DNA from 3 places in the Pedobacter cryoconitis genome. Region 1 is predicted to be linked to each of the others. Evidence: riboswitches for the same ligand, from Rfam matches in the RefSeq annotation. Region 1 holds a riboswitch; each other region holds the start of a gene.
What was found. Region 1 has a riboswitch for S-adenosylmethionine ahead of metH (methionine synthase). Riboswitches for the same ligand answer to the same signal wherever they lie in the genome.
Positions count from the first base shown of each region.

Region 1 (10,828 bases):
TTTTGCCTCTACGCCAACTGATTTGTCGTTGAATATTTTTGGATAACTGCCTCTTAATTCCCAGGTGTGGAAAAAAGGAGTCCAGTCGATATAAGGCACAAGGATTTCCAGCGGGTAATCTTCAAATGTTTTAGTCCCGAGGAATTTAGGTGCAGGAGCTACAAGGGCAGGGTCAATCGTAAATTTATCGGTCCTTGCTTCTTCAATAGATTTGAAACGTTTATCATTACGTTTATTCAAATGTGCTTCCCGGGCCTTATCATATTCCTGCCTGATATTATCAATATAACCACCGCGGGTTTCTGCGTTCATCAGGGTACTGCATACGGTCACACTTCTGGAGGCATCCAGTACGTGAATGGCAGGGCCAGAATAATTTGGCGCTATTTTTACAGCGGCATGTATTCTGGAAGTGGTTGCACCACCAATCAACAGGGGTACGGTAAAGCCTTCACGTTCCATTTCTTTGGCAAAGTGAACCATTTCATCCAGTGAAGGTGTGATCAGCCCGCTTAAACCAATAATATCTGCGTTGATTTCTTTGGCTTTTCTGATAATTTCCTGTGCAGGGACCATCACGCCTAAATCGACAATTTCAAAGTTGTTACAGGCCAATACTACGCCTACAATGTTTTTACCAATATCATGAACATCGCCTTTTACTGTGGCCAATAAGATTCTGCCTGCCGAAGAGCTTTGGTCACCATCGGGGTTGTCCAGTTTCTCCTGCTCAATAAAGGGAAGCAGGTAAGCTACGGCTTTCTTCATTACCCTGGCCGATTTTACGACCTGTGGGAGAAACATTTTTCCGGCACCGAATAAGTCACCTACGATATTCATTCCGTCCATTAACGGGCCTTCAATCACGTGAATAGGGCGGGCGTATTGTTGCCTTGCTTCTTCTACATCGGCATCCAGGTATTCAATAATACCTTTAACCAAAGAGTGGGAAAGACGGGATTCTACGGGTGCTTTTCTCCATTCTTCGTCTTTAACGAGTTCTTTTCCTTTAGATTTTACCGTTTCTGCAAAGTCTACCAGGCGTTCTGTAGCATCTTCCCGGCGGTTTAACAAAACGTCTTCTACGCGTTCCAGTAATTCGGCAGGGATAGCTTCATAAACTTCCAGCATCCCGGAATTCACAATTCCCATATCCAGTCCGGCTTTAATAGCGTGGAATAAAAAGGCAGAGTGCATGGCCTCACGTACGGTATTGTTTCCTCTGAAAGAGAAAGATATATTGGATACACCACCGCTTACTTTCGCATAGGGCAGGTTTTCTTTAATCCAGCGTGCTGCGTTGATAAAATCAACTGCATAGTTATTGTGTTCTTCTAAACCCGTGGCTACGGTTAAGATATTCGGGTCGAAAATAATATCTTCTGCCGGGAAGCCAATTTCATCTACCAGGATGTCGTAAGAACGTTTACAGATTTCTTTTCTGCGTTCAAAGTTATCTGCTTGTCCGTTTTCATCAAAGGCCATCACCACTATCGCTGCACCGTAATTCATAATCTTACGGGCACTTTCACGGAATTTATCTTCTCCTTCTTTGAGTGAAATGGAATTGACAATCCCTTTTCCCTGTAAACATTTTAAACCGTTTTCAATGACACTCCATTTAGAAGAATCGACCATGATCGGCAGTTTTGAAATATCAGGTTCTGAAGCAATCAGGTTCAGGAATTTGGTCATTGCGGCTTCAGAGTCCAGCATCCCTTCGTCCATGTTCACGTCAATGACTTGCGCCCCGCCTTCTACTTGTTGCCTGGCAACGGTGAGTGCGGCTTCGTAGTCACCACTTAAAATTAGCTTGGAGAATTTTGGGGAGCCTGTGATATTGGTTCTTTCACCAATGTTGACAAACATGCTGTCGGGCGTAATGGTTACAGGTTCCAGTCCGCTCAGGCGAAGGTAACGTGGTATTTCTGGTATTTGTCTTGGGGTAATGTTTTTGGCTTTTGCGGCAATGGCTGCAATATGCTCTGGCGTAGTGCCACAACAACCACCCACAATATTGACAAAACCATGCTGAATAAAGTCTGAAACCAATGAAGCTGTTTCGTTGGGCATTTCATCATAAGCTCCAAATTCGTTTGGTAAACCTGCATTAGGGTATGCAGATACGTAACAGGGTGCTTTGGCAGACAGCTCTTCAATATGGGGCCTCATGTCTTTTGCACCCAGTGCACAGTTAAAGCCGATGCTCAATGGGTTGGCATGAAGGATTGAATTCAGGAAAGCTTCTACAGTTTGACCGGATAGTGTTCTGCCTGATGCGTCTGTAATGGTTCCGGAAATCATAATTTCAATTTTTCGCCCGATAATTTCTTCGTATTTTTTGATAGCAAAGATTGCTGCCTTCGCATTTAAAGTATCAAAAATGGTCTCAATTAATAACAGGTCTGATCCGCCATCAACCAATCCTCTGATTTGTTTGTAGTAAGCGTCAACCAGTTCATCAAAGGTTAAGGCTCTGTATCCCGGGTCATTTACATCTGGTGAGATGGACAAGGTACGGTTAGTCGGGCCTACAGCACCTGCAACAAAGCAAACGCGGTCTGGATTTGCAGCCATGAATTCATTGACTGCTTCTTTGGCTATTTTAGCGCCTTCAAAACTCATTTCATAGTCGAGTTCTTCCATCTTATAATCCGCAAGAGAGATTCTTTGCGTACTAAAAGTATTGGTTTCAATGATATCTGTTCCTGCTTTAAGATATTCGGTATGGATAGCTTTAATGATATCAGGACGGGTAATATTCAGCAGGTCATTATTTCCTTTGACGTCGCATGGATGATTCGCAAAGCGCGCTCCTCTGAAGTCTTCTTCAGTCAGGATATAGCGTTGGATCATGGTGCCCATTGCGCCATCGATGATTAGTATTCGTTTTTTAAGCTCTTCTCTTATGCTCATTATCTGTGTTGATGGGTAGCCATTTGTCTGTATTCAAGCAACTCATGCGATGCAGTATCTTAAAGACAGAAAATTTTATATAAAGGCCTAATCAGAAATCCGGTGCCGGATCGAATTAACTTATCTTTCAGGAATAGCCGAAACTGTTCGAGTAGAATGTAGCACCTTGTAAGCACAGGTTGCTAAGACTTCGTCGGGTCTAATCCCTCCGTCTTTCTTTATAAGCTTAATACAAAAATGCAACAAAGAAAAATCATTTCCAAGCAAATAGAGTTTAAAGCATATAAAATTGCAAAAATCAGGCAAATATTGGTATGATACGGAACAATGTTCTGTGTGGTTAGCGTATTTTTCTAAGGATGTAATTGAGAATAGTATTAAAGATCAGCAAAAAAAAGCCGGCCAATGAAGTGCCGTCATGAAGTGTTTAATTTCTTGACGGCACTTCATTGGCCGGCTTTATAACCACTAATACTGGTTTATTTTCTTCCTCCGAATATTCTCAATAAGAAGATGAAGATATTCAGGAAGTCAAGGTAAAGAGATAAGGCACCCATGATCGCTAATTTCTTAGTGTCATCAACAGCCATAGTACCACCGTTTTCTTCAATACCTGCACCGATACGTTTCAGTTTTTGAACATCATAAGCAGTTAATGCAGTGAAAATCGCTACACCGAAGAAACTCATGATATAATCAAAACTTGAACTTTTCAGAAACATGTTCACTACACTGGCAATTACCAGGCCTACTACACCAATCATTAAGATTGATCCGAATTTACTTAAATCGGTGTTGGTCGTATAACCCAATACAGCCATTAAACCAAATATCCCTGCTGCTGCAGCAAAACAAGCTACTACTGAACTTGTTGTATAAATCAATAAGATGAAACTCAGACTGACACCGGTCAATACTGAATACAGAATAAATACGCCTAATAAAGCGCTGTATGATAACTTGCTTAGCCCTGCACTCATTAAAAGCACCAGTCCAAGCGGAGCAAACATAGCAACATAACCTATCATAGACATTTTACCTGTTTCCTGATTGATCAGGTAGCTTAACATTTCTGGCGTATTTGCCATGTAAACCGCAGCCAGTGTTGATAGACTCAACGCTACAAACATCCATAAAAACACGTTGGCAAAGAATTTCTTTGCAACTGATCCTGTTTGGTTTTCCACAAATACTGATTGTTGTGACCAATTATTATTGTTGTTATCCATGTTATTTTAAAATTTAATTAAATATACGAATCTATTTCTATCAGCAAAAGCTATGCCCCTAGTCTTTTTGTCAGAATTTCTTCAACTTTATGAAAGATTTGAAGTGGCTTTGCTGTCCTCCATGCCAAATCGTCAAGTTCCCCACCAAAATTGATATAGTAATCAATATTGCTGCTTCTGAATTCTTCGATTACATGCGGATTGAAATTAAGCCCGGTAATCCATCCGTCTTCCACATCCTGAAACCATTCTTCATAGTAACTGTCTTCTGAAGAGTGGAAATTAAGCACGTTTTCTCCAATGAGGATAAACTTGTTGATGCCTTCGTCGATCATCAGTTCGAGAATTTCTCTTTTCAGCAGCATAATGTCATTTCCTATGGCATCATTCCATTCGCCAATAAATTCAATGATCGCGTAATGGTGGTCATAGTCTACATACAGCACTTTAATGTAAAGTGTGTTGGATCCAAAATCATCCCATTGCGGGTGGATCAGGAAATTGTAAAGCTGCTTATCGAAATAAAACTCAGAGTATTCGGTATTGTAAAATGGTGACCGGGGGTCTTCCGCGGCTATATAGTCGTCACGCCAGCGGTAAAATGGTTCTATTTCGTGCATAATATTTTTATTTAGTACCGGCTTCCACAGCCTTTCTAACACTTCCGTAACGGATCAGCAGGTCTTCGGCTTTTTTATAATCGATCTGGAGTTCGTTCATGACCATCTGTGTACCTCTGTCAACGAGTTTATGATTCGTTAATTGCATGTCGACCATTCTGTTTCCTTTGACGCGGCCTAATCTGATCATCACTGTTGTACTGAGCATATTCAGGACTAGTTTCTGGGCAGTACCAGATTTCATCCGGGTGGATCCCGTTAAAAATTCCGGGCCTACTATAACTTCAACAGGGAAATCGCTGGCTTCGACCACAGGGCCTCCTTCATTACAGATGATACAACCGGTGAGTACACCGTTTTCTCTTGCTTTTTTTAGTCCACCTACTACGTAAGGGGTAGTTCCTGATGCGGCAAGACCAATCAGGCTATCCTTCGCATTGATCGTAAATTCCTGCAGGTCTATCCAGGCTTGGGCATCGTCGTCTTCTGCGTTTTCTACGGCGCGTCTGATCGCTTGATCTCCACCTGCAATAATTCCGACTACCTGATCAAAAGGGACGCCAAATGTAGGTGGACATTCTGAGGCGTCAACTACGCCCAGTCTGCCGCTTGTACCTGCGCCAATATAGAATAACCTGCCTCCGCTTTTCATCCGCTCTGCTACAGCAGCAGCCAGTTTCTCAATTTGCGGGATCGCCTTTTCCACTGCCATGGGAACTGTTTTATCTTCGTTATTTATACCTTTCAGAATGTCAAGCACTTCCATCTGATCAATATTATGGTACTTCGATTCTTGTTCAGTGATCCGTATCATTTTATATATTTTTTGTTAAAAATCGTCAATTTCTTTTTAACAGGGAAATATGAATGCATTTCGGGCAGATTTACAGCTGAATATTTACAAACAATTGAGGATTATAATAAAATCTTAAACAATTACAATTCTAATGGGGTTAATAGGTTAATTAACAGCGTAATTTCATAGCTTTGTGCAACTGCTATTTCATGAAACCAACTACCCGCAAAAACCTGCTTGTCGCAATCACTTACTCTGTCACATTAATAGGTGGTATGTTCTTGGGTTACAAGTTTTTAAAGGATCAGGGTTTCACTTTTCAACACAGTGTCCAGTTCGCGGATAAAAACTCAAATAAGGTAGATGAAATTATCAATCTGATCAACAGAAATTATGTGGATGAGATTAATGCGGATACTTTAAGTCACCTGGAGATTGATAGTTTATTACATCAGCTCGATCCTCATAGTGTTTATCTTCCTCCAGTCAAAGCAAATGCACAGACAGATATGCTGGAAGGCAATTTTGAAGGTATAGGTATTGAGTATTATATTCTTAAGGATACGCTGCTGGTGACAAATGTGATCAAAGATGGGCCGGCTTCGGTTGCAGGGTTAAAACTTGGAGATAAAATTCTAAAAATAGACAGTTTATTTGTCAGTGGTAAACACTTGACCAGAGATAAAATGATTGGGAAAATCAAGGGCAAAAAGGGAACTCCGGTCCAATTGGTCGTTTTGCATTCCGGATCTGCACATCCTGTGATGTTAACTATTAAAAGGGGCAGAGTCAGTGTGAGCAGTATTGATGCGGCTTATATGATCAATGCGGATGCGGGTTATATCCGGATCAGTGAATTCGGGGCAAATACGGATAAGGATTTTATAGAATCTGTAAAAACATTGAAGGCTGCGGGAATGAAAAAACTGGTACTTGATCTGCGCGATAATGGCGGAGGTTATTTAACTGCAGCTACCGGACTGGCTAATCAGCTTCTTTCGGAAAATAAACTGATTGTTTATACAGAGGGAAAACACGAACCGCGTACTGATTATATTGCCACTGGGGGAGGGGAGTTTGAAAATGGTAAACTTGCTGTGCTGATTAATGAAAATACGGCTTCTGCAAGTGAAATACTGGCAGGCGCTGTTCAGGATCTGGATAGGGGGATTATTATTGGACGCCGCTCATTTGGAAAGGGGCTGGTTCAGGAGCAGTTTCCTTTTGGGGATGGTTCTGCACTGAATCTGACTATTGCAAGGTATTACACACCTTTGGGCCGTAGTATTCAAAAGTCTTATAAAAAAGGGTACACAGCTTACCAGAATGAGATCGATGACCGTTATAATGATGGTGAGCTAACGGATAAACCTGTAGCTGCAAAAGATAGTTTAAGAAGAAATCTTGCTTTTACAACGGGTTCTGGTAAAAAAGTTTTTGCAGGTGGCGGTATTGAACCGGATATCTATGTGAAAATGGACACAACCGGGATGAATAAGTTCTATGGAACGCTTTTGACCAAAAAGGTTCTTTTTGACTATGTGTTTGATGTTTTGGCGAACCGTTATACTGCGGCTTACCTGGAGCAGAATTTAGCAAGTTTCAGTATCAGTGATACGGATTATAAGGACTTTGTGAAATTTATACAGAGCAAAAACATGGTGATTGATCCCAGGCAGCTGGCTGCTGCAAAGCCGGTTATTTATAGTGACCTGAAGGCTTTACTGTGTAAGTATCATTTAGGGGAAGCGGGCTATTATAAGGCTTTGAACTTAAATGACAGTATGGTGAAGCAGGCGATATCGAGCATGCAATAAAATTTATCCGGTATTCAAAAACCTATTTATTGAGGCATAAAAAAAGCGGTATTAAATCTAATACCGCTTGTTGATGTTTTTTAGTTTCTATTTCTGTCTGAAGTAGATCTGGATTGGTGCTCCGCTAAAGTCGAAGTTCTCACGTAATTTATTCTCTATGAAACGTTTATACGGTTCTTTGATATATTGAGGAAGGTTACAGAAGAAAGCAAACATTGGTGAGGTTGCATTGATTTGCGTCACGTATTTTACTTTAATGTATTTTCCTTTTAATGCTGGTGGCGGATATTTTTCAATGATTGGCAGCATCACATCGTTCAGTTTAGAGGTAGGGATTTTCTTTCCTCTGTTTTTGAATACTTCCAGTGCTGTTTCAACTGCTTTGAAAATACGTTGTTTACTCAATACTGAAGTAAATACAATTGGAATATCTGTGAATGGTTGTAGTTTAACACGGATTTGTTCTTCGAAAGCTTTCATAGTTTTATGATCTTTCTCTACTAAATCCCATTTGTTGACCAGAATTACAATACCTTTTTTATTCTTTTCTGCCAGGTGGAAAATATTAACGTCCTGAGACTCCAGGCCATCAACAGCGTCAATCATCAGCAATACTACATCAGCCTCTTCAAGGGCTTTAATGGTACGCATCACAGAATAAAACTCGATGTTCTCTTTTACTTTTGTTTTTTTACGAAGCCCTGCGGTGTCGATGAACATAAATTCATGTCCGAACTGATTGTAGTGAATATGGATGGAGTCGCGTGTTGTACCTGCAATTGGGGTAACTATGTTTCTATCCTGGCCCATTAAGGCATTGATCAGGGAAGATTTACCCACATTTGGTCTGCCGACAATTGTCAGCTTTGGTAAAGCATTTTCTTCGACTACGTCATCTTCAAAGTGTGAGATCACGTCATCCAGTAAGTCACCTGTACCTGAACCTGTCATGGAAGAGATTGAATAAATATCTCCAAGGCCAAATCCGTAGAATACAGCTGCATCATTTTCTAATGAAGTATTGTCTACTTTATTTACGACAATGAAAACCGGCTTTTTACTACGGCGTAATAGCTGTGCTATTTCATCATCTAAATCTGTAATTCCAGTGATTACGTCAACCATAAACAGGATAACGGAAGCTTCTTCGATCGCGATAACTACTTGTTCACGGATCGCCGCTTCAAATAGATCTTCAGAATTTGCTACATAACCTCCTGTGTCAATTACAGTAAATTGTTTGTGTGTCCATTCAGCAACGCCATAATGGCGATCGCGTGTTACACCACTGAAATCATCAACAATTGCTTTACGACTTTCTGTTAAGCGATTAAAAAGGGTAGATTTGCCTACGTTTGGTCTTCCGACGATTGCGATAATGTTACTCATGTGTTTTGTGAATTGTATTAATTATTAAGGGGTTGCAAAGGTAGGTTTAATTTTCGTACCCGAAACTTTTTAAATAGTTCTTTTTACTACGCCAGTCCGGAAGTACCTTTACGAAGGTTTCAAGGAAGACTTTCTGATCTAAAAATTTCTCAATATCCTTACGTGCTTCAGTACCAACCTTTTTTAGCATAGCGCCGCCTTTACCAATCAGAATGTTTTTCTGAGAATCACGTTCTACAATGATTTCTGCACTGATCCTGGTAATTTTCTCTTCTTCTTTAAAAGAGGTGATCACTACTTCTGTACTGTAAGGGATTTCTTTCTGGTAGTTGTTGAAGATTTTCTCTCTGATAATTTCAGAAACAAAGAAACGTTGTGTCTTATCTGTCAGGTCACCTTTATCATAGTAGGGTGGGTGTAGGGGAAGGTATTCTAAGATTCTTTCCATAATCCCATCCAGGTTATATTTATGCAGGGCGGAGATTGCATAAATATGTTTTGGTTTTAACAGTTCCTGCCAGTAGGCTTGTTTCTCTTCTACTTGCTCCTGGGTTGCACCGTCAATTTTATTGATCAGTACAATCATAGGGATCGTGGTATTGATTATTTTTTCCAGTACGTCGTTTTCATCGTGTTGTTCATTGATGTCTGTAACGAATAAAATTAAATCTGCATCGCTTAATGCGCCTTTGACAAAATTCATCATTGAATCCTGTAGTCCATAACGGGGTTTTATGATGCCGGGTGTGTCAGAAAAAACAATTTGTGAATCTTCTTCATTGACAATTCCAAGAATACGGTGACGGGTAGTTTGGGCCTTCGGAGTGATGATCGATAGCTTCTCCCCCACCAGGGCATTCATTAACGTGGATTTACCAACATTTGGCTTTCCTATTATGCTTACAAAACCTGCTTTATGCGACATTGAATTTTTTTTAAAATAAATTTGCATTGCAAAGAAACGAAATATATCTTTGCAGACCAATTTAAAACAAAGGAAGATTTAATCTTTTATAGTTTTCAATTGTAAATATAGTGCGGGGTGGAGCAGTTGGTAGCTCGTCGGGCTCATAACCCGAAGGTCATCAGTTCGAGTCTGGTCCCCGCTACCTGGAGAAGCATAACCTGCAAAGGTTGGTCGCTTTGAAATGGCCCGTTCGTCTACCGGTTAGGACGCCAGATTTTCATTCTGGAAATAGGGGTTCGATTCCCCTACGGGCTACAAAAGAAAAGGCTGGTTGCATACTAGCCTTTTTTGATTATAAAATACATAGTGCGGGGTGGAGCAGTTGGTAGCTCGTCGGGCTCATAACCCGAAGGTCATCAGTTCGAGTCTGGTCCCCGCTACCTGGAAAGCGTTTAACCCTTAAAAGTTAAGCGCTTTAATTTATGGCCCGTTCGTCTAGGGGTGAGGACGCCAGATTTTCATTCTGGTAACAGGGGTTCGATTCCCCTACGGGCTACTCAAATTTTCATCTTATTTCTTTGGTGAAGAAAATATCCTTAATGAGCTTCTGGTTTACACGTTTACTATTTATATTTTTCTATTCTCTATTTCTATAGTTAGTTGTTTTATAGTTATATATTTGATTCTTTAAAAGAATAATTGTTGATTATATAAAAATAAATACGAGCCCGGTTTATGAAGATTTCTCCTTTTTGGTGTGGCATTTTTGCCATATGTTTATTCGCAGCCTGTAAAAAGGACAACCCTGCACCTTTAGAAATAAAACCTGATCCTTTATTAGCATTGGGAGATTCTTGTTCTTATCAGATGGATGGTAAGTCTTATTCTTTTACGCATCAGAATGGTTTTCAGATTGGAAATGCGCAACCCAATTTTAGGTTGGATTCTTTTATAAACGGAACAAGTTATTATTCTGGCGATAAAGATTCTGTAATGTTCAGCAGAGGTTATGATTTCAACTCGAAGGAGTATGATGCAGGAATCAATATTTCTTTTGCCAAAAAATACAATAAGAAAGAAATGGAGAAAAATGTGCTGGCTTTTTTTACACCGAAAAATGGACTGGATCTTTTTCAGCCTGGAAATTATAGTTA
Region 1 is NZ_CP014504.1:5,399,952-5,410,779, forward strand. It holds gene metH (methionine synthase) at 1-2,916, opposite strand, end outside; SAM riboswitch class I at 3,034-3,143, opposite strand; gene AY601_RS22940 (Bax inhibitor-1/YccA family protein) at 3,396-4,145, opposite strand; gene AY601_RS22945 (hypothetical protein) at 4,196-4,765, opposite strand; gene murQ (N-acetylmuramic acid 6-phosphate etherase) at 4,773-5,579, opposite strand; gene AY601_RS22955 (S41 family peptidase) at 5,771-7,378, shown strand; gene der (ribosome biogenesis GTPase Der) at 7,466-8,767, opposite strand; gene era (GTPase Era) at 8,814-9,692, opposite strand; tRNA gene AY601_RS22970 (tRNA-Met) at 9,804-9,876, shown strand; tRNA gene AY601_RS22975 (tRNA-Glu) at 9,918-9,989, shown strand; tRNA gene AY601_RS22980 (tRNA-Met) at 10,042-10,114, shown strand; tRNA gene AY601_RS22985 (tRNA-Glu) at 10,159-10,230, shown strand; gene AY601_RS22990 (hypothetical protein) at 10,410-10,828, shown strand, end outside.

Region 2 (10,828 bases), 2.5 Mb from region 1:
GGTCTACGGTGCGCAAGAAGAATTTGATGTTGCTGCGGGTACTTCATTTGAGGTGAGCTGTGATCAGGATGTAGCTTATTTATGTTATTACGGCTAAGTCCCTTTGCTTAAGAAGCTGATGATATTTACTGTCTGTTATGTTTGCTTACTATGAACAATGCATTAAGTTTTGCTGAACGCATAAAAGTTTAACTTAAATCACTGATCTTTAATTTATCTATTCATCAATAAATAATCACTAAAAAAAAGATCTATGAAAAACTTTAAAATTTTATTCGCGCTGCTAACTTTTGGTTTGCTGTTTTCATCTTTCACGAAAGACAGCAATCCTTCTTTAGCTTTAGTAAATTCGCTGCAAGCCACAACAGTTAGCCTTACAGGTCATACGACTGAACAGGCAGCAGTAACAGTTCCACAAAAAGCTTATACAGTTGCTGATTATGTAGCTAAAAATGGAAAAGCTCCTCAAGGTTATGTAGGAGGGACAGTATTCCAGAATCGTGAAGGTTTGTTGCCACAAGGGGTGGCTTATAAAGAATATGACGTCAATCCAAAAGTGAACGGACAAAACAGAGGAGCGGAACGTATCGTTCTTGGTAACGATGGCAGCCGATATTATACCGGAGATCATTATGCATCATTTACCGCATTCTAATTGGTAAAAAAAACATAAACGAGAAAAGCCTTTCAGAATTAACTGAAAGGCTTTTCTCGTTTATTAATTAGTGGGTTGCTGTGTATCTTAATAAGAGTTTTTTCTCCCTTAGTGAACAAGAGCTTTCTCTCTTTTCGTAAATAAGAGCTTTTCTCTCTTGGTAGATAAGAGCTTTCTCTTTTAGTGCACAAGTGCTTCTTCGCCGGCAATCACTTCGATTTGTTTATCTGTATAAGTGAATCTTCCGGTATGTGCTATAAAAACATCTTTCTGCACGAGTAAATCCTTATTTGCTAATAGTGATTTCAAGCTTACGCTACCGATCACATACTTAAAATCATTCCTTGAAAAACGTTCTACAATATTTTCGATCTTTAACTTTTCAACTGTATATTCATGTGTATATCTTAAATAGACTTCGATATTTACATTGTCTGTATGGATGAGTCCGTTTTGCTGATGAAATTTTTTGTACTCATATCTGTAACCATATCTCAACGCTGCGATGTCAGATAAAACTGCTGCACCTGTGGGGTGGCCACCAGCACCTTTTCCAAAAAAGAACTGTTTGTCTGCAAAAGCTGCCTGAACAGTAACTCCATTATATTCATTTTCTACGTTAAATAAGAAATCATCAGCTTTTACAAACTTAGGCAATACATAAGTAATGACCTGTTTTGTACTGATTTTTCGGGCTGTTGGCACTAACTTAATCTTGTAATTTTTTTCTCTTGCATATTGAATATCCTGTTCGGATAAATTCTGGATACCAACGTTCAGGATCTTATCCGGGTCAATAAATAAGCCATAAGCATGAGCTGTTGCAATGGCCAGTTTAAACTTAGGGTCATAGCCGCCAACATCCATAATTGGATCGGTTTCTGCGAAACCAAGTTCCTGAGCTTGTTTTAAAGCCACGTCATAAGGCATGTTTTCATTGAATATTTTAGACAGGATATAGTTCGATGAACCATTAAAGATCCCGCTTATTCCATGCAGCAATTCATTGTCATAATATTCTTCCAGGTTTCTGATAATAGGAATACTACCGCATACTGCACCTTCATAAAGTAAAGAAGCGCCGTATTTAGCCTGCAATTCTACCAATTCTGCTAAATGATTGGCAATCATTTTTTTGTTGGCAGAGACTACGTGTTTTCCACTGGTCAATGCTTTTTTTGCAATGGCAAACGCTGCATCCGCGTCATCTATTAGTTCTACAATTGTGTTAATCTCTGGATTATTTAAAATCTCATCATGATCAGTAGTGAATAGTCCGGCATCCAGACTACGTTTCTTATCCGGATTTTTGATGGCTATTTTAATAATTTCCAGGTTTAAATCCTGGCCACGGATGATGTCATGTAGTCCCTGTCCCACAACTCCAAAACCGAATATTCCAATTTTAAGTTTCTTGCTCATTTATGCTGTTTTATGCAGTTTAATAATTTTTTTATTGACACTTTCTTTGAGGAAATTGCCGATGATATTAGTTAGTATGTCTGTTTCAATTAAGAATCCATCATGGCCATAAGCTGAATTGATACTGTGAAATTCTGCTCCTGGTATGTGTTTGGCTAAAAACTCCTGTTCCACTAAGGGAAAAAGGAAGTCATTTTCAATTCCGATCACCAAGGTGTTGGACTTGATAGTTTTCAGCGCATCAATAACGCTTTTTCTTCCTCTGCCAACATTGTGGCTGTCCATTGCTTTGCTTAAATACCAATAGCTATAGGCATTGTATCTTTTGCAAAGTTTTTCTCCCTGGTAATTCTGATAAGAAGAGGCACGGAAGCCGTCAGTTTTTTCATTGACACTTTCTAGTTGTGTCGCATTATAGGCTTCGTAGGTCCGGTAAGAAAGCAGTGCGATGCTTCTTGCTGCTTTCAGGCCTTTCAAACCGCCATCAGGTTGTTGCGCGTAAAAACTACGGTCGGTGCTGATGGCCAGGCGCTGACTTTCGTTGAAAGCGATTCCCCAGGGAGAATGATACGCATTGGTCGCTACAAGAATCAGGTTCTCTATTTTATTGCTTTCCATAATTGCCCATTCACTAGCCTGCTGTCCACCTAATGATCCACCGATCAATACGCGGATCTTTTGAATGCCTAAATGTTCGGCAAGGAGCTGATGTCCATGAACCAGGTCCCTGATGGTAAACTCAGGGAATGATAAGTAGTATGGATTTCCTGTTACTGGATTAATACTTAGTGGGTTTGTACTCCCATAGTGTGAACCAATAACCGTTGCACAAATTATAAAATGCTCTTCTGGATTAAATAAGTTCTTTTCTCCAAAGAGTCCTTTCCACCAATCCAGGACATCTGCATTGGCAGTTAGTGCGTGACATGCCCAGATCACATTGTCTTTGCTGGCATTTAGCTTTCCAAAGGTCTGATAGCTAATTTCTATCCCGCGCAATTTCTTTCCGTTCTCCAGTTTAAATTGCTTTGGGTAATTATATAGGTGTGTTGATGACATTTGATTTCTCTCTTTTTTAAGCTTAAAGCTATTTTCCTGATGACAACTTTTCAAAAGCTTGTTCGAAATCTGCTTTGATGTCATCGATGTGTTCAATTCCTACAGATACTCTGAGTAATTGAGGTGTAATCCCCGCGGCTGCTTGTTCTGCATCGCTTAATTGCTGATGTGTAGTTGCTGATGGTTGTATGATCAGTGTTTTTGCATCACCTACATTGGCCAGATGGCTAACGAGCTGCAGTTCATTTACAAACTGTACTGCTTGTTCTTTGCCACCGTGGAGTTCGAATGAGAGCACTGCGCCAAATCCGTTCTTTAAATATTTCTTTGCGTTTTGATGATAAGGGCTGCTTTCCAGGCCTGGATAAAATACTTTACTCACGGCTTCATGGTTTTCAAGCCAGGTTGCCAGCGCTAAAGCATTGTCAACGTGTCTTTGCACGCGCAGGGATAAAGTTTCCAGTCCCTGAATTAAAAGAAAGGAGTTGAATGGGGAGATAGCAGGGCCGAAGTCTCTTAATCCTTCTACTCTTGCACGGATGATAAACTGAATATTTCCAAAGTCACTTCCAATTCCAAAGACATCGTTGAAGACCAGGCCATGATAACCTTCGGAAGGGGAGGTAAACTGTTTGAATTTACCATTTCCCCAGTTATAGGTTCCGCCATCTATAATTACGCCACCAATGCTTGTGCCGTGTCCGCCAATCCATTTGGTAGCAGATTGTACAACGATGTGCGCACCATGTTCTAAAGGTTTGAATAAATAGCCTGCTGCACCAAATGTATTGTCTACGATTAAAGGAAGGTCGTATTTTTGAGCAATCAGAGAAAGCTTCTCGAAGTCAGGAATACTGAAAGATGGGTTGCCAATACTTTCCAGGTAGATTGCTTTGGTGTTTTTATCGATTTTAGCTTCGAAATCTTGTGTGTTATCACTTTCAGCAAATCTTACTTCTATACCTAAACGTTTAAAAGCAACTTTAAACTGATTGTAGCTACCACCATATAAATGAGGAGAAGAGACAAAGTTATCGCCCGCTTCCAGAATATTGTTTAAGGCAATAAACTGAGCTGCCTGTCCTGAGGCTACTGCCAGTCCCGCAACACCGCCTTCAAGTGCAGCTACACGTTTCTCGAAAACGTCTGTAGTAGGGTTCATTAAGCGGGTGTAAATATTACCGAATTCTTTTAATGCAAATAAATTTGCACCATGTTCGGCACTTTTAAATCCGTAAGAAGTAGTTTGATAAATAGGCACCGCTCTTGAACCTGTTGTTGGGTCAATTTCCTGACCTGCATGAAGTTGTAATGTTTCGAATCTATAATTAGCTGACATGATTTCGCTGATTTAAAATGATAAAATGGATTTTTACAGACAGATACGGGATTTAATGCGATTGCAGAATCCGTATAAGGGATTGCATACCTTTGAAAAAAGGCCTTCCGGTTGAACTAAAACTAATTTTACGTGGAAGATTGTTTTTAGCCGATGCAACAACACATACATGCAATAGTTTGCAGGTGTTGGATCGTGTAAGAAACAGGGTCGCCTGATTGCGATAGTTGGTGGTTAGTTTTCATTTTGTCTTAATTTATCTTTCCAGAATACACTATGCAAACTGGTCAGGAATTGGCACCTTCTCCATTTGGGAGGGTTGCCAGTGGGTCACGGAGCCTGTCTCTCGCCACTTCTTTATAAATCAAACCCAGATTACGGGTTGACTTGAATAGCTTTCACTATATAATTACAAATGTAGTGTATTTGTGTATACTTCCAAAATAATATTCTGAAAAATAATTAATACGCTGTTTTTAAGCTATTTAAATTGAATATTCTAGGCTGTTTTTGTAGCTTATTCAGGCTAATGCCTGCTCCAGATCGGCAATCAGATCATCAATGTGTTCCAGTCCAACAGATATCCGAATTAAATTCTGTGGTGTTTTGGTGTCGGGGCCTTCTACAGAAGCTCTGTGCTCAATCAGACTTTCCACGCCACCAAGGCTTGTAGCCTGTGCAAACAATTTGACTTTATTCACTACCTTTTTTGCATTTTCAGCATCGCCTTTAATTAATATAGATAACATGCCGCCGAAAGCGCTCATTTGTTTTTTAGCTATTTCATGATGCGGATGTGAAGGCAGGCCGGGATAATATACGGCTTCAACTTTTGAGTGTGCAGCGAGGTGTTTAGCTAATGCCATACCATTCTCTGCGTGTCCGCGCATCCGGTATGGTAATGTCTTGATACTTCTTAAGAGCAAAAAGCAATCAAAAGGAGAGGGTACCGCGCCTCCGATTTGCTGAATATTCCTGATTTTATCCCAAAATTCATTTTTAGCAGCTGTGATCAGGATGCCTCCCAATACGTCACTATGGCCTCCAATATATTTAGTAGAAGAATGCATCACGATGTCTGCTCCTGATAGAATTGGATTTTGGAAACATGGAGAGGCAAATGTGCTGTCGCATGCAAAAATGAGCTGATGTTTTTTAGCTATAACGGAAATCGCTGCCAGATCGGTGATTTTTAACAGGGGGTTTGAAGGTGTTTCTACCCAGATCATCACAGTATTACTTTGAATATAACTTTCTATTGTGGCTGTGGTAGTCAGGTCAATAAAATCTATGGTCAGGATACCTTCGAAGATAGATTGCAGTTGTTTTTTAAATCCCCAGTACATGTCGTCTGGTGCGATAATATGGCTGCCGGGGGCTAAGGCCTGAAAAAGGGTCATTCCAGCTGTATTTCCAGAAGAAAAAGCACAGGCATCTGCACCTTTTTCCAGATCGGCCATTACTTTTTCCAATGCAGAACGGTTTGGATTGCTGACACGGCTATACATATGTCCGCCAGGGTAGCCACCTTGTTCGTCTCTGAAAAATGTGGTGGAAAGGCTAATGGGAGCGGTTACATCCCCTGTGGTACTGCGAGTTAAATTTCCTGCGTGTATAGCAATGGTTTCAGTCTGCATAGAATTTAGGTTTTTGGGTTTTTTGGCAGGATTTGTGTAAGCTGTTTTCGAAAATACAAGATATGAAAAGAATATTATTTATAGCAGCCATTTTATGTAGTTCATTGATGGTTTTACAAGGCTGTTCACCTAAGGGTGCATCTGCTGGTGCTAGTTTAAAAAGGGGAAATGTGTCTGGAAATTGGGTACTGAATGACGTCACTTTTGATGGCGTTCCTGCAATGAACGTAAAATCTCTTTTTAGTGAAGCTTCGTACAAATGTTTTATTGGTAGTACCTGGAAATTAACAAACAGTGGAAATGGATCTTATATGCTTCCTGGAACTACTGATTGTCCAGCAAGAACACAAAGTATTTTCTGGTCAGTAAGTACTGCAGACCAGACTTTCCAGTTTAAGAAATTATATGAAGGTGATAAAGCTAAGAATGTAACAGAAGGTTACAGGTTAATTCTTTCTGAAGCAACAGGAGATCGTCTGGTATTGAAATCACCTGTAGATTATGGAAAAAATCCAGCTTATATTATCCTGAACTTTACAAAAGCAATGAAATAGATTTTAATTAAACATAACATCTTTAAGCTGCTTCTTCTAAACAAGATGCAGCTTTTTTTATGCGCTAAATGTCCTTGCCGCGTTAGCTAAAACCGGGTCTGAAAGCATCAGTCACCTAGCAGTTCAGAATAGTTTTTACATGCAGTTCCGGGTAGCTTTTATAGGTAGTTTCAGATAGCTTTTACACAAAGCTGACAGCTTAAAAGTATTGTTACGCCGTGTTATGTCGATTTTATCTTACTTTTGACGTATAAATCAATCAAAGATGGATACGACTGCAAAGCTTACTTTTATACTGGACAATGCCGATTTATCTCAGGAACTGAGAGGGATAGCATTAAAAGTTCAGCAAAAAGAAAGGATCACTTTCGATGAAGGTGTTTATTTATATGAACATGCTGAACTAGGATTTTTAGGCGTTTTAGCTAATTATATCAGGGAACAAAAGCACGGGGACAAGACTTATTTTAACCGGAATTTTCATATTGAACCTACTAATGTTTGTATCTATACCTGCAATTTCTGCTCTTATTCGCGTTTGATTAAGAATAAAGAAGACGGTTGGGAAATGAGTGTAGACGGGATGATGGATATCCTGAAGAAATATGATAATGAACCAGTAACTGAAGTACATGTTACGGGTGGGGTAGTACCGAAGCAAAATCTGGAATTCTATGCAGATTTCTTTAGAAGTGTGAAAGCACATCGTCCGTCATTGCATATTAAAGCTTTGACACCGGTTGAATGCTTTTATATCTTTAAAAAGGCTAAACTCAGTCATTATGATGGATTAAAATATTTCAAAGAAGCCGGTTTGGATTCAATGCCAGGTGGTGGTGCGGAAATTTTCCATCCGGAGGTAAGAGAAAAGATAGCGAATGATAAATGTACGGCTGAACAATGGCTTGATATTCATGAGCAGGCACATAAATTGGGTTTAAAAACGAATGCGACTATGTTATATGGTCATATTGAAGAATTTAAGCACAGGGTTGACCATATGGAACGTTTGCGCCAGTTACAAGATAAGACAGGTGGTTTCCAGGCATTTATTCCACTTAAGTTCAGAAATCAGAATAACCAGATGGAACATGTTCCTGAGGTTTCTGTGGTAGAGGATTTAAGAAACTATGCGATTGCACGTATTTACCTGGATAACTTTGATCATATCAAAGCTTATTGGGCAATGATCAGCCGTCAGACTGCTCAGTTATCTTTAAACTTTGGAGTGGATGATATTGATGGTACGCTGGATGATACAACAAAGATTTATTCGATGGCGGGTGCTGAAGAACAGACTCCTGGTATGAGTACGCGCGAGTTGGCTAATCTGATTAAACAGGTACACCGTCAGCCTATCGAAAGAGATACTTTTTATAATGTAGTTACAGATTATACAGATTTTGTTTTTGAGGAGGACGTGAAGCCTCAGTATTATAAGCTCCCGGTAATTAATTAATGGATAAGGAAATATATATCATCCGTCATGGCGAGACGGAGCTAAATAAACAAGGAATTATACAGGGCAGAGGGATAGATAGCGATTTAAATGCTACTGGAAGAGCTCAGGCTGCTGCATTTTATAAGTTATACAAAGACGTCCCTTTTGATAAGGTTTATACTTCAGTGCTTAAACGTACGCAGCAAACTGTTCAGCAGTTTATTGATGCGGGCCTTCCCTGGGAGAAACATACGGAGCTGGATGAACTGGCCTGGGGGGAATTTGAAGGGCAGCATACCAGTGAATTGGTTATCGGAGCTTTCAAAGATATCACTGAAAAGTGGCAGGCTGGAGATTATGAGGCACATTTTGCAGGTGGCGAAAGCCCGGCAGACGTAGAAATCAGGTTAAAAGAAATTGTTGCAGTGATTAAGTCCAGAACAGCCGAAAAGCTGATCTTGATTTGTATGCACGGACGTTCTTTACGCTTGCTGATGTGTTTGTTGATGAACAAGCCTTTGTCTGAAATGTATGACTTTCCGCATCAGAATACGGGTCTTTACAGACTTGATTTAACGGGTGATACCTTTACGGTTCTAACCCAGAACAATACCGACCATTTAAACGTATAACATTGAATAAGATCAGAATTTCTGCTGTTGCCTATACCAATACCAAGCCTTTTATTTATGGGATCAATCATTCCGAAGTATTAAACCAGATAGATTTAAGTTTAGATATCCCTTCAGATTGTGCTGCCAAGTTAATTGATGGTACTGTTGATTTGGGTTTGATCCCTGTTGCGGCGATTCCGCAGGTGCCGAATGCAAATATTATTTCTGATTACTGTATCGGGTCTGTAGGTGCTGTAAACTCTGTATTTATATTTAGTAATGTTCCTGTGGGTGAAATCAGGACTTTGCGTTTGGATAGTCATTCCAGAACTTCTAATAATTTAGCTAAAGTGTTGCTGAAATTCCATTTTAAGCAGGAAGTGAGCTATACCACAGACGTTAATGCGCAAACTGATGCGATCGTTTTAATAGGTGACCGGACTTTTGGTAAAAAGGATGATTATGCTTTTGCTTACGATATGGGAGAGGAATGGATGAATTTTACTGGTCTTCCTTTTGTATATGCGGCCTGGGTAGCGAATAAAGTTATTCCTGAAGCCTTTATAAATGAGTTCAATACTGCTTTGAAAGCGGGGCTGGAAGCCAGAAAAGAATTACTGAAAACATTACCGGTAAATCCTGTTTTTGATCTGGATGATTACCTGATGCATAAGCTGGATTTTGAGCTGACGGCTCAGAAAAGAGAAGCCTTATCATTGTTTTTATCCTATATAGAACAGTTGTAGGTCATATTAGTGGTGATTCTTCTTCCTTATTTTTCAAAAAAAAACCTAAAGCTAATCCTTAGATAGTATATTTACATTTTTGTAACGTAACATATATTTTGGCTAAAGATAAGACGAAAGAAACACCATTAATGCAACAGCACAGTGCGATCAAGGCAAAGTATCCTGGTGCATTATTATTGTTTAGGGTTGGGGATTTTTATGAGACATTTGGCGAGGATGCCATTAAAACTTCTCAGATACTGGGTATTGTTTTAACAAGGAGGGCAAACGGAACGGCTGCTTATATAGAGCTTGCTGGTTTTCCGCATCATTCACTGGATACTTACCTCTCTAAATTAGTCCGCGCAGGTCAGCGGGTGGCAATTTGTGATCAGCTGGAAGATCCTAAAACCACGAAGACTATTGTCAAACGCGGAGTTACCGAATTGGTGACACCAGGAGTGGCATATAATGATAATATTCTTAGCCAGAAATCCAATAATTATTTAGGCGCAGTATACTTTGATAAGTCAATGATTGGCGTTTCATTTCTGGATATTTCCACGGGTGAGTTCCATGTTGCACAGGGTAATGCGGAGTATATAGATAAGCTTCTGCAAGGCTTTAAGCCGACTGAGGTTATTTTTCAGAAAAGTAAACGTCAGGAATTTTTTGAGCTATTCGGTGATAAGTTCTATACTTTCCCGATGGATGACTGGGCTTTTACCACTGATTATGCCAATGAAACTTTAAACAAACATTTTGAAGTCAGTTCCTTAAAGGGTTTTGGTGTAGACAAGATCCAGACTGGTATTATTGCTGCGGGTATTGTATTACATTACCTGAATGAAACTGAACACCGGAATTTAAAGCATATCACGGCCATCTCCCGCCTGGAAGAGGATAATTATATGTGGCTGGACCGTTTTACAGTCCGCAATCTTGAGCTGGTAAGTTCTGCCAATGAAAATGCAATGACGCTTTTCAATGTGCTGGACCAGACTTCTACGCCTATGGGGGCCAGGATGCTTCATAAATGGATTGTGATGCCTTTAAAGGAAATCAAACCGATTCAGGAACGTCTGGGTACGGTTGAGTTTATGGTGGCACATGAAGGACTGATCGAAGAGTTTTTAACACATATTAAATTAATTGGTGACCTGGAAAGGCTGATCTCTAAAGTTGGTTTGCAGAAATGCGGGCCCAGGGAGTTGAGTCAACTAAAAAAGGCATTATATCATATTGAAGAAATAAAGGATACGGCTTTAACTTCAGATAATCCGTATCTGATTCAGCTTGCAGAGCAGTTGGATCCCTGTGTGAGTATTCGTGAGAAACTGCAGAGAGAACTTCAGGAAGATCCTCCGGCTTTATTAATC
Region 2 is NZ_CP014504.1:1,970,280-1,981,107, reverse strand. It holds gene AY601_RS08460 (pyrimidine/purine nucleoside phosphorylase) at 1-97, shown strand, start outside; gene AY601_RS08455 (ribonuclease domain-containing protein) at 254-655, shown strand; gene AY601_RS08450 (homoserine dehydrogenase) at 836-2,077, opposite strand; gene AY601_RS08445 (homoserine O-acetyltransferase family protein) at 2,078-3,136, opposite strand; gene AY601_RS08440 (O-acetylhomoserine aminocarboxypropyltransferase/cysteine synthase family protein) at 3,165-4,475, opposite strand; SAM riboswitch class I at 4,729-4,841, opposite strand; gene AY601_RS08435 (trans-sulfuration enzyme family protein) at 4,997-6,112, opposite strand; gene AY601_RS08430 (lipocalin family protein) at 6,175-6,666, shown strand; gene mqnE (aminofutalosine synthase MqnE) at 6,932-8,125, shown strand; gene AY601_RS08420 (histidine phosphatase family protein) at 8,125-8,739, shown strand; gene AY601_RS08415 (menaquinone biosynthetic enzyme MqnA/MqnD family protein) at 8,742-9,467, shown strand; gene mutS (DNA mismatch repair protein MutS) at 9,566-10,828, shown strand, end outside.
Region 2: it holds a riboswitch for S-adenosylmethionine, as region 1 does, so the genes downstream of both, AY601_RS08440 (O-acetylhomoserine aminocarboxypropyltransferase/cysteine synthase family protein) here and metH (methionine synthase) in region 1, are expected to answer to the same signal.

Region 3 (10,828 bases), 980 kb from region 1:
ACCAGACTGCAACGGTTGATGACACCTTATGGAATCAATTCTGGGCATGGTTCTGGAGAAAGCTTACAGGTATTACAAGAATCAATTATTCTGGAAATTTTTTCAGATATCTGATCATCTCAGCTTTCATTGTATTCATTGTCTTTGTGGTCATTAAATTTACAGGTGTCGATTTTAAACTTTTTATGGGGAAATCGAAAGCGGTAGTTATCCCTTATGCAGCGTCCACTGATAATATCCATGAGATAGATTTTAATACGGAAATAGATCAGGCAATTCAAAGTGCCAACTACAGGCTTGCGGTAAGATTGATGTATTTGCTTTCGCTGAAAAAGCTGAATAGCAGAAACCTGATTAACTGGCAGCCGGAAAAGACAAATCAGGCTTATATCAGAGAAATTACTGATCCGCAGCAAAGGGAACAGTTCAGCTTGCTGACTACGCAGTTTGAATATATCTGGTATGGTGAATTCTTTATTGATCAGGAGAATTTTAAGCAAGTACGAAATAGTTATGACCAGTTTAATACAGCGCTGAGATGAAAGGGATGAGATTATATCTTATTGGTAGCGCCACGGTATTAATTTTATACCTGGTTGCACAATATTATAAGCCAAAACCAACGGACTGGAGCCCCACTTATCTCAAAGAAGATAGGATCCCTTACGGGCTTTATGTTTTAAATCAGGAAAAGGAAACTATTTTTCCAGGTGTACAGCTCAAAACAAGCCGATTGCCTGCATACAATACTTTAAAGGATCAGCATTATCAAAAGACAAATTATCTTTTCATAGCCAGCAGTTTAAAATTTGATAAGCTCGACTATCAGGAGCTGGTGAAATTTATGAACGCAGGAAATCAGGTCTTCATTGCGGCCTTTAATCTAGGAAAGATGCTGAGCGACACCCTTAAACTGGAAACAAGCACGAATTTTTCTGCCCGGATAAAACCTTATTCCATCAACTTCGTGAACCCTGCACTGAAAGCAAAAAACGGTTATGTTTTTGACAAAGGATTAGGGGATCAATTTTTTACAGCTATTGATACTTCCCGCTGTACGGTTTTAGGAAAAAACAACAATGGGGATGTGAATTTTGTAAAATATACTTTTGGCAAGGGAGCATTATATGTATTACCTGATCCACAGTTATTAACTAATTATAGCTTATTAAATCCTGCGGGTGCAGCCTATGCCTCCAAAGCACTCTCTTATTTGCAGCCTGCTAAAACACTGCTCTGGGATGAAAACAGCACCAGAGGCCCTGAAGAAAGCGGATCTATCTTAAGAGTCTTTTTCAAACATGATCAGCTGCGCTGGGCTTATTGTCTGACACTGGCCGGTCTGTTGGTCTTTGTCTTATTTGAGATGAAACGCAGACAACGGATCATCCCTGTTTTACTCCCTTTAAAAAATTCCTCCGCTGAGTTTATAACAGTCGTTGGAAAAGTATATTACCAGCAGCGTGACAATAGCGATATCGCTCAAAAGAAGATCAATTATTTTTTAGAATATATCCGGTTAACCTACCGCCTTAAAACTTTAAAAACAGACGAAGAGTTCGTTTCTTCTCTGGTACTGATATCGGGTGCACAGGAAGAAACAACCAGACAGTTATTTACAGTCATCAATACCGTTCATCATGGAAGTAAAGTTACCGACGGCCTGCTGATCGAACTGAATAAATTAATAGAGAAATTTTATAATCAAGCGAAATAATAATGGAAGCGGAAACAGCTAATCAAAGAGCCGACCTTACACAGCTTAATTCGGCAGTTGAACAGATCAGAGCATCAATCGGGCATATCATTGTAGGGCAAAAAGATACCATTGATTTCCTGATTGCAGGCATTCTGGCCGATGGGCATCTTTTGCTGGAAGGGGTTCCGGGAGTCGCTAAAACACTCAGCGCCAAACTCATTGCAAAAAGTATTGATGCTGTCTTTTCAAGAATTCAGTTTACACCCGATCTGATGCCTTCAGACGTTTTGGGAACTTCTGTTTTCGACCCGAGAACAGCGTCTTTTGAGTATAGAAAGGGGCCGGTTTTCGGAAACATCATACTGATTGACGAAATCAACCGTGCACCCGCAAAAACACAGTCTGCGCTGTTTGAAGTCATGGAAGAACGTCAGATCACTGTAGATGGACATACTTATCCAATGGACGAACCTTTTATGGTACTGGCGACACAAAACCCAGTGGAACATGAAGGAACTTACCGGTTGCCCGAAGCACAATTAGACCGGTTTTTATTTAAGATAGAGATTAAATATCCTACGCTTGAAGAAGAGATCATCATCTTGTCCAGACAACATCAGCATAAGCTGGAAGATGGCCTGAAAGAAGTTAAAGCCGTTTTAAGTATAGACCAGATCAAGACTTGCCGCGCGCTGATCAAAGCCTTACATGTAGAGCCTAAATTAATTGAATATGCGGCAAAGATTGTCCATGAAACCAGGAATAACAAGTCACTCTACCTGGGTGCTTCACCGCGTGCTTCTTTAGCACTGATTAATGGAGCAAAAGCTATAGCTGCTATGCAGGGCCGTGACTTTGTGACCCCCGAAGATATTATCAAGGTAGCAGCTCCTGTACTTGCGCACCGCATCATGCTCAGTCCTGATAAAGAAATGGAGGGCTTGACTCCCAGCGATATTGTTGCTCAGATTATTCAAAAAATAGAGATCCCAAGGTAAACCGCAAAAAGATTGAAACACTTATTCATCAAATATTATATAGACCTTTTTCTGGGTAAAAGATTGTTTGCTGGTTTAGGCTTAATTATCAGCTTATTCCTGTTTGCTTTCTTTTTGCCGTGGTTAGGTGATTTGCCATATATCTGCTTCTGGGCATTCCTGCTGTTGGTCTTTATTGACCTGGTCTTATTATTTAGCGGTAAAGGAGTGTTTTTACGCCGCGATCTTCCCGAAAGACTAAGTAATGGAGATGACAATGAGCTTCATATTTATGTAGAGAGTTTTTTCAACTTCCCTATAAAGATTGGGATTATAGAGGAGATCCCTTTTCAATTTCAAAAGAGAGATTTATGGTTCAAAAGCAGGTTAAAGCCTGGAGAACATCAAACAATCACTTATACCTTAAGGCCAGTCAAAAGGGGTGAATATGAGTTTGGGGAGACGCGCCTGTATGTCCAGTCACCGCTGGGTTTGATTTCTCGCAGGTTTAATTTTGGAAAGGCCCATACTGTTCCCGTTTATCCTTCTTTTTTGCAGTTGCGTAAATACGAGCTGATGGCTATCTCAAACAGACTGACTGAGATAGGCATTAAGAAAATAAGGCGTGTTGGACACAGTATGGAATTCGACCAGGTGAAAAATTACGTGCAGGGTGATGATTACCGCACGGTAAACTGGAAAGCAACCGCCAGAAAAGGTGAACTGATGGTGAATTCTTTTGTAGAGGAAAAAGCACAGCACATCTACTGTATCATTGATAAGTCGAGAGTGATGAAAATGCCCTTTGATGGGTTAAGTTTAATGGATTACGCAATTAATGCAAGCTTGGTCCTGTCCAATGTAGCCTTATTAAAAGATGACAAAGCAGGATTGATCACCATGTCGGAAAAGATAGGGAGTATAGTCCCCGCAGACCGCAGACCTGGACAACTGGGTAAAATAATGGAGGTTTTATATAAAGAAAAGACCCAATACCTGGAAAGTAATATTGAAGCGCTGCACCTGGCTATCCGCAGTGTAATCAAGCAGCGGAGCCTGATTTTGTTTTTCACGAATTATGAAAGCATGTCTGCTTTACACAGACAGCTTCCTTTTTTAAAACATATCGCTAAATTTCATTTGCTGATGATCGTCTTTTTCGAAAATACAGCTGTCAAATCCATGCATGATTTACCCGCCCGGGATGTGGAAGGGATTTATATTAAAACCATTGCAGAAAAGTTTGTCTACGAAAAGCGGCTCATGGTCAAAGAATTGGCAAAACATGGTATTCTCAGTATCCTGACTTCACCAGAAAATTTAACAGTCAATGTAGTTAACCGTTATCTGGCTATTAAAGCACAACAGAAAATCTAACTTAACACCAGTTCCTCTAGCTTAATACGAGTTCCATTTGTATATTACAACGTTCATATGGAGTAATCCGTCCAGCTACTTTCACAAAACCTAATTTATGGTATAAATTAATAGCCGGTTTGAGAATCGTATTGCTTTCCAGGTATATTTTCTGAGCACCCAGTTCTTTTGCCTTCTGAGCGATCGCACTCCCCAATAACCAGCCAATACTTTTTCCCTGTACAGCCGGTGACACAGCCATTTTAGCCAGCTCATAATCATAATCCGGATCATTCATTTTGATCAGCGCACACACGCCCACAGGCTCGCCTTCGTAAAGCGCAACCAATATATAACCACCCTTATCCAGGATATAACCCTGAGGATCATCAAGTGCGTTATAGTCTGCTTGCTCCATTTTAAACCAGTTGGAAATCCATTGCTCATTTAAGGCCCTGAATGCCTGCTGATATTCTGGTATATAATTCACAATAGTGACTTCTTTGCTTTCCCGTTCTTTTTTAATTTCCTGCACGCGGCGTAAAAGTGTTTTCTGTCCTAATAAGAACTCCCACTCTTCCATGGCTTTCCATAAATCGTTTCTGGATTGTGCCGCGATATCTGCTACTGCCTTATCCAGATCAGCGTATTGATTTTGTATTTTTACGGTGATCTCGTCTCCTTTTGGGGAAAGGCTGACCATATTTCTTCTACCGTCGGTTTCATCTTTTTTCTCGTCAACCAAACCTTTTTTTGCCATCTCTCCAATAATCTTACTGACCGAAGGATGGGAATGACCAATTTCTTTAGCGATCGCAGTAATGGTCATCGCCTCTCCCTGTGAAAGCACATAGAAAACCGGAAACCATTTCGGCTGCATATCAATATCATAACACTGATAAATCTGAGCTGCATCTTCTGTGATCTTCTCTGTCAACATCCGCAACCTGCTTCCTATTGCCTTTTTACCTACCTGATTGAAAAACTCCATGGTGTATACCTATTTACGTAACTGATTACGTAAATATAGTAAGTATTTCTATAATTCAAAATACACCTCGTATTTTTTGTGATCCTGGTGACGAATATCATTGGATAATATGACAGGCATCACAGCTAAACAGCCTGTTTATCACCACTTTTACTTTAGTGAAATAAACATCCTTTGCTATGAACACGATAACCGTACTGACCGATTTTTCCGACAATGCAGAAAATGCCGCACGCTATGCTTTATGCCTGGCACAACATCTTCATGCAAATCTTACACTTCATAATTCCTTTTTAGTACCCATGGCCGAACCTTTAGGAGGGCAAGTTTACTGGTCAATGGAAGATTACAATATTTTACAAAAAGATAGTGAAGAAAAATTACGTGCGCTGGGTACAAAACTAGCAGAAGAACTCTCCACTTTGCCGATTAATGCCTACAGACCTGTTATAGACTTTAAATGTCAGGAAGGGCCTTTATACCGGTCTATCAATAAATTATCAGCAGACAGAGATTTAATGTTATTGGTGATGGGTACACATCGCAAGGGCTTGGGTTCATTAATTATGGGTAATCATATGCGCGAAATTATAGGTGCTGTGCCCCTGCCTGTGCTGATCGTACCAGAAAACCAAAGTTTTAAGAAGCTGGACAAGTTTGTTTTTGCAACAGATATGGAGGATAGCGATCTGAATATCATTCAGGCGCTTGCCGAATTTGCAAAACCATCTCATGCAGAGATTACATTGGCGCATATACAACATCCGGATACGCCAGAGGCAGATACTAAAAAATTAGTTACTGGTTTTCTGGAAGATGTAGCCAATAAAATAAACTACCCCAAAATTTATTACCGGGCAGTAGAACATACGCCTGTTAAAGCAGGTTTAAAATGGCTTGCAGAAAATGTGACTTGTAATGTATTCGTAATGGTACATCGCCATAAAACTTTTCTGGAACAGCTTTTTAATTTAAGCAATACACAAAAGATGGCGGCAAATACCAATTTACCGCTGCTGATCTTCCCCTGTGCAGAAAATGTTGCGCTGGGATTGAACGCAAACCTGGAATCTGGCTATCAGGAAAATATAATCGCTTCGGTGATCGGTTAGCCTGATATTTAAAAAAAGTTATAGCATAAGCAAATTTTCAATCCCAAATCAAAAGGCCATTCTTTAATCAAGGAATGGCTTTTTTTGCTGATTCATCTTTTCAAAATAGCAACCAATTGTCTGCCAAATCTCAAAATATCCTACTAATAAAATATATACTATAGATTTAGTAGTTTATTTATATATTTGCCCGACAATTAGCTGTTCATTGATTTCTAACTTATCAAGAAAGACCGAGGGAAAGGCCCTGTGAAGTCTTAGCAACCTATACACCCAAATTGTAAAAGGTGCTAACTCCTATCCACTTTAAGCGGAAAAGATAAGTGACAGATATACCCGAAAATAAATTGGTTGCTGTCATCTATTCCCTTAATTATTCCTGATAAATAGAGTTGTTCAAAGAACGTTATGCGTAATAAATTGAATTAAACACACCAATTATATAACTAGACCATTAATATGTATAAAACTTACAAATACTTATTTGGGATCCTGCTATCCTTTATAATCGTACAGACTGCTGCGGCACAAACCGCTAAAATTACCGGGGTGGTCACCGAGAAATCTAACGGGCAACCTATCCCTGGCGTGAGCGTTTCTGTTAAAGGAACAAATACTGGTACACAAACTGATGGAAATGGTAAATTCTCTATCACCGCCAAACCAAATGATATCTTAAAAATTATATCTATTGGCTATGCGGCTCAAGAACTCAAAGTAACTTCAGCAAACGCGATAGCTATACAATTAGATGAATCTTCTAATGAACTCAGTGAAGTTGTGGTTACAGCTTTGAACATCCCTAAAGAGAAAAAATCATTAGGTTATTCGGTACAGGAGTTAAAATCAAAAGATATCTCCGAAGCGAAAGAAACCAATCTGTTAAATTCCATATCTGGTAAGGTAGCAGGGGTACAGATCACCAATAGCCAGGGAGATATGGGTTCGTCCAGGATTATTATCCGTGGGGAAACTTCTATATCAGGAAACAATCAGCCACTATTTGTGATTGATGGAGTGCCAGTAGATAATTCACAAAACTTACGCTCAGACGGCTCACGTGATTTTGCGAATACGATTTCAGACATCAATTCGGAAGATATTGAATCGATGAGCGTACTGAAAGGCCCTAACGCGGCTGCCCTGTATGGCTCCCGTGCAGCGGCAGGTGTAGTATTGATTACCACTAAAAAAGGTAAAAATGCTCAAGGTTTAGGTATCAGCGTGAATTCCAATGCCACCTTTTCTACTTTGTTAACTATTCCATCTTATCAGAATTCATTCGGACAAGGTGCCAATGGCCAATTCAGTTATGTAGATGGTAAAGGCGGAGGCCTGAATGATGGCGTAGATGAAAGCTGGGGCCCAAGATTAGATGGTCATTTAATCCCACAATTCAACTCTAACGGAGTACCAGTGCCTTTTATCGCACATCCGGACAATGTACGTGACTTCTTTAAAACGGGTTACACTTTGAATAATGGAATTGCAATTTCAGGTTCAGGAGATAAATATGATTTACGTTTCTCTTACAATAACCTGGATCAGAAAGGTGTTATTCCGAACTCTTCTCAATCAAAAAACTCATTCCTGCTAAATACGACTTATAAAATAACACCAAAGCTGACTTTCAATGCCTCAGCTAATTATGTAAACACAAGTGCAAACTTACCTGGTTCAGGTGGAAAAAGAGCAAGCAGCACGATGTTGCAGTTTACCTGGTTTGGCCGTCAGGTTGATGTAGAACAACTCAAGACCTACAAAGATGCCAATGGAAAAGATATCAACTGGAACAATAGTTATTATAGTAATCCATATTTTGTTGCCTACGAAAACACAGTTGGTCAGGTTCGTAACAGACTCATTGGAAGCGCAGAACTGAACTACAAAATAATAGATGGTTTATCAGCAAACTTCAGAACAGGTAATGATTATTATACTGAACGCAGAAAAATAAAAATTGCTTATGGAACGAATGGTACTCCATTCGGTTCTTATGAAGAAGATGCTTATACTTTCAACGAGAACAATACGGAAGGAAGACTGGATTTCACCAAAAAATTAAATGCTGATTTCAACCTTGATCTCTTATTGGGTGGAAACATAAGAACAACTACTTTTGAAAACAACGACCAGAAAGCTCCTAAATTAGCGATCAATAACCTGTATACGCTTATTAATTCACGTGATCCGCTGATCTCGTCTAACATCTATAATAAACAAAGGGTATACAGTACATTTGGTTCTGCGCAACTGGGCTTCAGAAATTATGCCTATCTGAATCTTACAGCCAGAAATGACTGGTCATCAACCCTGCCCGCTCAAAATCGCTCTTATTTCTATCCTTCGGTCAATGCGAGTTTAATCCTTACCGAAGCATTTGATATCAAAAATGACGTGCTGAACTTTGCCAAACTTCGTGGTGGATGGTCTCAGGTTGGTAAAGATGCCACTCCTTATCAATTGATTAATAATTATTCTTTCACCGCTCCGTTTGATAGTAACCCGCAACAAAATTTAAGTGATACAGATCTGAATCCGAATTTGAAACCAGAGATGACCAAATCTGCCGAAGCAGGTTTTGAGCTTGGCCTTTTCAAGAACAGAGTCCGTTTTGATTTCAGTGTATACAATAGCAACAGTGTGAATCAGATCTTGAGCCTGGATGTAAGCCCGACTACAGGTTTCTTAAAGAAACTGGTTAATGGGGGTACGATTAACAACAAAGGAATTGAAGCGCAACTTGGGGTAACACCTGTCAAAACAAAAAACTTTACCTGGGATATCAATGTGAATTATTCCATGAACCGTAGTAAAGTAAAAGATCTTTATCAGGGTGTACAGAGTTACCAGCTGGGCGTTGATGGATCAGTGCAGATTCTGGCTACTGTCGGACAACCTTATGGTAGCATTTTCGGAACTGCTTATGCCCGGAATCCTGCCGGAGATATTATTGTTGGCGCAGACGGGACACCACAGGCAAGTCCTTCTAAAAAAGTCCTTGGAAAATATACACCAGACTGGTTAGGCGGGATTACCAATAGTTTCACTTACAAAAGAATTAATTTAAGCGTGTTGGTTGATGCACATGTTGGCGGTAAAATTTATTCAGGGACCAATGCGACCGGAACTTATACAGGCGTACTGGCCTCTACCCTTCCGGGTCGTGGCGCTGAAAATGGTGGATTAACTTATTATAAGAATGCTGCTGGTAAAGCTGTACAAATTACCTCTGGTGTTGCAGCTCCTGCAGGTGCAACAACCTATGATGACGGTATGGTTTTCAGAGGCTCTTTAGCAGATGGCTCATCAAACAATACGATTATCTCTGCCAGTCAATATTATAAATCATTGAATAATATTGATGAAGCATCTGTTTACAGTGCAACTTATATCAAACTGAGAGAAATCAAATTAGGTTATACTTTACCCGACCAATGGATAAAATCTATTGGCTTGCAAAGCGCAACGATTTCAGCTGTTGGCAGAAACTTATTTATCCTGCATAAAAATGTACCTAACATAGATCCTGAATCTGCGTTCAACACAGGTAATGGACAAGGTCTTGAAGATCTTGGACTGCCCACTGTCCGTACTATCGGTTTCAATCTTAATTTCAAATTCTAATTCCCATGAAGACAAAATATATACCTCTTTTATTATCCGGTTTATTGCTGATTGCTGCCACTTCTTGCAAAAAAGATCTGACAGACACCAATGTAGATCCCAATGCATCAAAAGATGCGCAACCCGAATTCCTGTTAACGGCTGCAATTAAGAATACATCCGACACTTATTGGGGCACAACCAATAATATGAATTCAAGTTTGCTGTTTGTACAACACTGGGCAAAAATCCAGTATACAGATCCGGACAGATATATTTTCAGTAATACCGCTTTTCAGGATTTATGGACAATTGGTTACCGCCAGGGAATTGTAAACCTGAACCAGTTGATTAAACTGGCAGATGCCCAGGGAAACACCAACTATAAAGGTGTTGCTCTTGTATTGAGATCATGGATATTCGCTTTGGAAACTGATGCCTATGGTGATGTTCCTTACTCACAAGCTGGTGATATCACTCAATTCCTGACGCCAAAATATGATGCACAAAGAGACGTATATCTGGGCATATTAAGTGATTTAAAAGCTGCACAAGCAAGTTTAGATCCTGCTGGAAAAGCAATTCTGGGCGACGTTATTTATGCCAATTCAATTGCGAACTGGAAAAAGTTTGCCAACTCCCTGCGTTTAAGAATTGCTTTACGGATTGCTGACCGCGAACCGGCATTAGCGAAACAGGTTATTGCAGATATACAGACAGAAGGTGGAACTTATATCAGTTCAAATGCTGAGAATGCACAATTGAACTATAAGGCATCTCCAAATCAAAATCCAATCAGCAACCTGTTTGACACCCGTGATGATTACAGGATCAGCAAGACTATAGTGGATCAGTTAACTGCTTTAAACGACCCTCGCCTGCCTGTATATGCAAGCAAGGCAGTAAAGACACAACTTTATACCGGCGTGCCTAATGGCTTGCTTACAGGTGATGCTGCGGCATTGGGTTTAACAAGTACTTCAAAGCCGGGTGCTTATTTTATTGCACCTACTGCCCCTGCAGTAATTATCAGTTATGCAGAGCTATTATTTGACCGTGCAGAAGCTGCTGCCAGAGGATTTACGGG
Region 3 is NZ_CP014504.1:4,415,137-4,425,964, forward strand. It holds gene AY601_RS18445 (DUF4129 domain-containing protein) at 1-542, shown strand, start outside; gene AY601_RS18450 (DUF4350 domain-containing protein) at 548-1,717, shown strand; gene AY601_RS18455 (AAA family ATPase) at 1,720-2,697, shown strand; gene AY601_RS18460 (DUF58 domain-containing protein) at 2,710-4,053, shown strand; gene AY601_RS18465 (bifunctional helix-turn-helix transcriptional regulator/GNAT family N-acetyltransferase) at 4,070-5,023, opposite strand; gene AY601_RS18470 (universal stress protein) at 5,203-6,135, shown strand; SAM riboswitch class I at 6,353-6,461, shown strand; gene AY601_RS18475 (SusC/RagA family TonB-linked outer membrane protein) at 6,595-9,762, shown strand; gene AY601_RS18480 (SusD/RagB family nutrient-binding outer membrane lipoprotein) at 9,768-10,828, shown strand, end outside.
Region 3: it holds a riboswitch for S-adenosylmethionine, as region 1 does, so the genes downstream of both, AY601_RS18475 (SusC/RagA family TonB-linked outer membrane protein) here and metH (methionine synthase) in region 1, are expected to answer to the same signal.